DNA from 2 places in the Lysinibacillus sp. FSL K6-0075 genome. Region 1 is predicted to be linked to the other one. Evidence: a T-box and tRNA genes for the amino acid it is inferred to sense, from the RefSeq annotation. Region 1 holds a T-box; the other holds one or more tRNA genes.
What was found. The T-box of region 1 lies ahead of alaS (alanine--tRNA ligase). A T-box ahead of a tRNA ligase gene usually reads a tRNA of that ligase, here a tRNA-Ala.
Positions count from the first base shown of each region.

Region 1 (3,201 bases):
ACCATTCGGTGCTTTTTGAACATCTTTTACAATAGCCGTAAAGCTATCATTTGAAATCGTACCACTATCGGCAATTTGGCCACCCATTTCAGTGTAGAATGGTGTCTTCGCTAAAATAACCAATGCTTCTTGACCTTCTGAAGCGACTTTTGCTACTTGACCATTGACGATCATTGCAGCGATTTCAGTACTAGCTGTTAACGTATCATAGCCAACAAATTCACTTGCAACCGTTAAGTTTGCTAATACTTCATTCTGTACTTGCATCGAGTCAACATCTTGACGAGCAGCACGCGCACGTTCACGTTGTTCTTCCATCGCTGCTTCAAAACCTTCATGATCTACTTTCATGCCGACTTCTTCTGCATATTCTTCCGTTAACTCGATTGGGAATCCATAAGTATCATATAAACGGAAAGCATCTGCTCCTGGAATATAATCATGACCAGCTGCTTTTTGAGATTCCACTACTTCATTAAAGATAGCCAAACCACCGTCTAATGTTTCATGGAAACGAATTTCTTCATTTTTAATGACACGTTGAATAAATTCGCATTTCTCCGTAACTTCTGGATAGAAGTCTTCCATAATTTTACCCACAGTTGGTACAAGTTCAAACATAAATGGTTTTTCAATACCAATTTGCTTAGCATAACGAACAGCACGACGTAGTAAGCGACGTAATACATAGCCACGGCCTTCGTTGGATGGCAGGGCACCATCGCCTATAGCAAATGCTACTGTACGGATATGGTCTGCAATCACTTTAAATGGTGTATTAATATCTTCTTCTGAGCCAAAGATTTCATTTAAATCTACTTCACCAGGACGCTTATATTTACGGTTGGCAAATTCCTCGATTTTTTCAATGATTGGCATAAATAAATCTGTATCAAAGTTCGTTGGTACATTTTGAACGACTGATACAATACGCTCTAAGCCCATACCTGTATCAATATTTTGCTTTGGTAGTGGCGTGTAAGTGCCATCAGGATTATGGTTGAATTGAGAGAACACAAGGTTCCAAATTTCAAGATAACGCTCGTTTTCCCCACCTGGATACATTTCAGGATCATTATCATCTGAGCCGTATTCTACACCACGATCATAAAAAATCTCTGAGTTAGGACCAGATGGACCTTCTCCGATATCCCAGAAATTTCCTTCTAAACGAATTAAACGTTCTTCTGGAATACCAATTTCCTGATGCCAAACATCATATGCTTCCTGATCTTCTGGGTGAATCGTAATGGATAATAACGCTGGATCAAAGCCCATCCATTTTTTATCCGTTAAAAACTCCCAAGCGTAATGAATCGCTTCTTTTTTGAAGTAGTCACCAATAGAGAAGTTTCCTAACATTTCAAAGAACGTATGGTGACGAGCTGTTTTCCCAACATTCTCAATATCGTTGGTACGGATTGATTTTTGTGCATTTGTAATACGTGGATTATCAGGAATGATACGCCCATCGAAATATGGTTTCAATGTTGCAACACCTGAGTTGATCCAAAGGAGTGATGGGTCATTTATCGGCACAAGTGGTGCTGATGGCTCATGATGGTGCCCCTTTTCTTTAAAAAATTCCAAATACATACGGCGAATATCTACTGCTTTCATTGGATAAATTCCTCCTATTTAATATTGTAAAATCACGATACGAATCCTGCGATTTACCGAAGAAAATAAAAAAAGCCCTCATCCCCAAAAAAGGGACGAGGACTTGTCATTAGTCTCGCGGTACCACCCTAGTTGTAAGTAAAAATTCTTACTTACCTCTTTAGCACTTGTAACGTCAGTGAACGGCAGGGATTAGCTGCACTCTGGAGTAGCTTTCGGCATTTGCTGCTGTGAGGATTTTTTCAGCCTAGAAATCCCTTTCTTGTACACAGACAAATACGTACTTTTTCCATCATCGTTTTTACTTTTTCTATCAAAAATTATAAAAAAAATCTATTGCGCTGTCAATTAGTACTAGTATGACTAACACGAACTAAGCAATCATTTTTTTGAAATATACCCACATACCCCACGTAAAAATAACTAAAAAGGCACTGATCGCAATAGTTGTATAGGGTGAATCTTGATAAGGTAAAGGTACATTCATACCAAAAAAGCTAGTAATTACAGATAGCGGCAACATAATTGTCGAAATGACCGTTAATAAATTCAGCTTTTCAATAGATTTACCACTGATTATTGAAAAATACGTATCAAGCGTGCTGTTAACTAAATCACGATAAGTCTCTGTGGAGTCGACAATTCGTTCTAGATGGTCATTCAAATCTTTATAGAATGGAATATTTTCTTCTTGAATATCAAATTTCCACTGGCCATTGATTGTTGAAAAAATTCTTCTTTGTGGCATAATGGCCTGACGAATTAAAATAATTGTCCGCTTCAGTGCAAGAAATTCCTCTGTCACCACTTTTGGTTGATAATCATAAATTTCTTCTTCCAGTTCATCTATACGTGCTCGAATTCGTTCTAATACCGGGAAGTATTCGTCTGTAATCCCGTCAATAATGGTATGCAATAAAAAATCAGTACCCTTTTCCAAATATTTTGGACTATTGATACAAACATTCTCCATGTTGCCTAGCCATTGCAACTTTTGTTTATGCACAGTTACAATATAGTTTGGTCCCATAAAAATATTTAACTCCACTGTTGTAATTTCATTATTACTTTTCTCATTATAGATTGGTGCATGGAGCACAAAAAATTTATAATCACCATAACTATCCATTTTCGGACGTGAGCCCTCATGTAAGCAATCTTCCACTGCTAGTGGATGAAAGCCAAATATATCTGCAATATTATTCAATTCATTATAACTATACGCATATAAATCTACCCATAATAAGTCTTCGTTAGGGATAGGAAGTTGTAAATCAATCATATTGAAATCATGTTGGACTGTCTTGCTGCTGTTATTATAATAGTGGATTTTAATCATTGCATTTCACCTCGTGTTTTGTTATTGAGGGAAACAAAAGGTCATCCTTTATCACCTTTTGTCTGCATCGGTGATCAGAAATCGATGACTTTTTAATTGTTTCCGTTTGCCTAAATGAAACTTATTCGGTTCAGGACTACTATCCATTTCTCATCACCTTCCTTTCATAACAAAAACACGCCTTCTACGAATGAAGGCGTGTTGAATACACATATCAAAAAATAGCAATTAAAAACATTGCA
Region 1 is NZ_CP151947.1:3,343,263-3,346,463, forward strand. It holds gene alaS (alanine--tRNA ligase) at 1-1,620, opposite strand, end outside; T-box leader at 1,709-1,925, opposite strand; gene corA (magnesium/cobalt transporter CorA) at 1,994-2,959, opposite strand.

Region 2 (3,201 bases), 1.8 Mb from region 1:
GATTCCGGCTTCATGTAGGCGAGTTGCAGCCTACAATCCGAACTGAGAACGACTTTATCGGATTAGCTCCCTCTCGCGAGTTGGCAACCGTTTGTATCGTCCATTGTAGCACGTGTGTAGCCCAGGTCATAAGGGGCATGATGATTTGACGTCATCCCCACCTTCCTCCGGTTTGTCACCGGCAGTCACCTTAGAGTGCCCAACTAAATGATGGCAACTAAGATCAAGGGTTGCGCTCGTTGCGGGACTTAACCCAACATCTCACGACACGAGCTGACGACAACCATGCACCACCTGTCACCGTTGCCCCCGAAGGGGAAACTATATCTCTACAGTGGTCAACGGGATGTCAAGACCTGGTAAGGTTCTTCGCGTTGCTTCGAATTAAACCACATGCTCCACCGCTTGTGCGGGCCCCCGTCAATTCCTTTGAGTTTCAGTCTTGCGACCGTACTCCCCAGGCGGAGTGCTTAATGCGTTAGCTGCAGCACTAAGGGGCGGAAACCCCCTAACACTTAGCACTCATCGTTTACGGCGTGGACTACCAGGGTATCTAATCCTGTTTGCTCCCCACGCTTTCGCGCCTCAGTGTCAGTTACAGACCAGATAGTCGCCTTCGCCACTGGTGTTCCTCCAAATCTCTACGCATTTCACCGCTACACTTGGAATTCCACTATCCTCTTCTGCACTCAAGTCTCCCAGTTTCCAATGACCCTCCACGGTTGAGCCGTGGGCTTTCACATCAGACTTAAGAAACCACCTGCGCGCGCTTTACGCCCAATAATTCCGGACAACGCTTGCCACCTACGTATTACCGCGGCTGCTGGCACGTAGTTAGCCGTGGCTTTCTAATAAGGTACCGTCAAGGTACAGCCAGTTACTACTGTACTTGTTCTTCCCTTACAACAGAGTTTTACGAACCGAAATCCTTCTTCACTCACGCGGCGTTGCTCCATCAGGCTTTCGCCCATTGTGGAAGATTCCCTACTGCTGCCTCCCGTAGGAGTCTGGGCCGTGTCTCAGTCCCAGTGTGGCCGATCACCCTCTCAGGTCGGCTACGCATCGTCGCCTTGGTGAGCCGTTACCTCACCAACTAGCTAATGCGCCGCGGGCCCATCCTATAGCGACAGCCGAAACCGTCTTTCAGTGTTTCACCATGAGGTGAAACAAATTATTCGGTATTAGCCCCGGTTTCCCGGAGTTATCCCAAACTATAGGGTAGGTTGCCCACGTGTTACTCACCCGTCCGCCGCTAACGTCGAAGGAGCAAGCTCCTTCTCTGTTCGCTCGACTTGCATGTATTAGGCACGCCGCCAGCGTTCGTCCTGAGCCAGGATCAAACTCTCCATAAAAGAAATTTGATTAGCTCAAATTGTTTTGCTGGCATCAATTTTGATGTCCAAAATTTTTGTTTCGTTCACTCGCCGAAGCTAGCTACTTAAAACTTTATTGATTACGTTTTGCTTGTTCAGTTTTCAAGGTTCATAAATTGACTTGGTGGAGCCTAGCGGGATCGAACCGCTGACCTCCTGCGTGCAAGGCAGGCGCTCTCCCAGCTGAGCTAAGGCCCCATAATTTATAGGAAATGGTCGGGAAGACAGGATTCGAACCTGCGACCCCTTGGTCCCAAACCAAGTGCTCTACCAAGCTGAGCTACTTCCCGTTGTTCTTTTGGCGCGCCCGACAGGAGTCGAACCCATAACCTTCTGATCCGTAGTCAGACGCTCTATCCAATTGAGCTACGGGCGCATTAAAATGGTGCCGAGGACCGGAATCGAACCGGTACGGTAGTCACCTACCGCAGGATTTTAAGTCCTGTGCGTCTGCCAGTTCCGCCACCCCGGCACATTTGGAGCGGAAGACGAGGTTCGAACTCGCGACCCCCACCTTGGCAAGGTGGTGTTCTACCACTGAACTACTTCCGCATGTGCATAAGTTTTTTATCTGGCAATGAAAATAATGGTGCGGGTGAAGGGAGTCGAACCCCCACGCCTTGCGGCGCTAGATCCTAAGTCTAGTGCGTCTGCCAATTCCGCCACACCCGCTTATTATTATTTCAAAAATGGTGAGCCATGAAGGACTCGAACCTTCGACCCTCTGATTAAAAGTCAGATGCTCTACCAACTGAGCTAATGGCTCGAAAAAATGGTGCCGGCTATAGGAATCGAACCCACGACCTACTGATTACAAGTCAGTTGCTCTACCTGCTGAGCTAAACCGGCATATGGTGGAGGATGACGGGCTCGAACCGCCGACCCTCTGCTTGTAAGGCAGATGCTCTCCCAGCTGAGCTAATCCTCCTGGGTAATATGCCTAGCGACGTCCTACTCTCACAGGGGGAAGCCCCCAACTACCATCGGCGCTAAAGAGCTTAACTTCCGTGTTCGGTATGGGAACGGGTGTGACCTCTTTGCCATCATCACTAGACTTTTTAAAAGACAAGATTTATTATAACATATTTCATTATAAATGCAAGCTTTTTTCAAAACTTTCTTGTTCTTTCAAAACTGGATAAACGATGCATTGAATGTTTCAAACTTTTTTGGTTAAGTCCTCGATCGATTAGTATTCGTCAGCTCCATGTGTCACCACACTTCCACCTCGAACCTATCTACCTCATCGTCTTTGAGGGATCTTACTTACTTGCGTAATGGGAAATCTCATCTTGAGGGGGGCTTCATGCTTAGATGCTTTCAGCACTTATCCCGTCCACACATAGCTACCCAGCGATGCCTTTGGCAAGACAACTGGTACACCAGCGGTGTGTCCATCCCGGTCCTCTCGTACTAAGGACAGCTCCTCTCAAATTTCCTACGCCCACGACGGATAGGGACCGAACTGTCTCACGACGTTCTGAACCCAGCTCGCGTACCGCTTTAATGGGCGAACAGCCCAACCCTTGGGACCGACTACAGCCCCAGGATGCGATGAGCCGACATCGAGGTGCCAAACCTCCCCGTCGATGTGGACTCTTGGGGGAGATAAGCCTGTTATCCCCGGGGTAGCTTTTATCCGTTGAGCGATGGCCCTTCCATGCGGAACCACCGGATCACTAAGCCCGTCTTTCGACCCTGCTCGACTTGTAGGTCTCGCAGTCAAGCTCCCTTGTGCCTTTACACTCTACGAATGATTTCCAACCATTCTGAGGGAACCTTTGGGCGCCTCCGTTACCTTTTAGGAGGCGACCGCCCCAGTCAAACT
Region 2 is NZ_CP151947.1:120,028-123,228, reverse strand. It holds rRNA gene MHB65_RS00615 (16S ribosomal RNA) at 1-1,352, opposite strand, end outside; tRNA gene MHB65_RS00610 (tRNA-Ala) at 1,496-1,571, opposite strand; tRNA gene MHB65_RS00605 (tRNA-Pro) at 1,587-1,663, opposite strand; tRNA gene MHB65_RS00600 (tRNA-Arg) at 1,673-1,749, opposite strand; tRNA gene MHB65_RS00595 (tRNA-Leu) at 1,757-1,845, opposite strand; tRNA gene MHB65_RS00590 (tRNA-Gly) at 1,851-1,925, opposite strand; tRNA gene MHB65_RS00585 (tRNA-Leu) at 1,961-2,045, opposite strand; tRNA gene MHB65_RS00580 (tRNA-Lys) at 2,064-2,139, opposite strand; tRNA gene MHB65_RS00575 (tRNA-Thr) at 2,147-2,222, opposite strand; tRNA gene MHB65_RS00570 (tRNA-Val) at 2,226-2,301, opposite strand; rRNA gene rrf (5S ribosomal RNA) at 2,312-2,427, opposite strand; rRNA gene MHB65_RS00560 (23S ribosomal RNA) at 2,543-3,201, opposite strand, start outside.
Region 2: it has a tRNA-Ala gene. The T-box ahead of alaS (alanine--tRNA ligase) is inferred to sense a tRNA for this amino acid. The anticodon was not compared.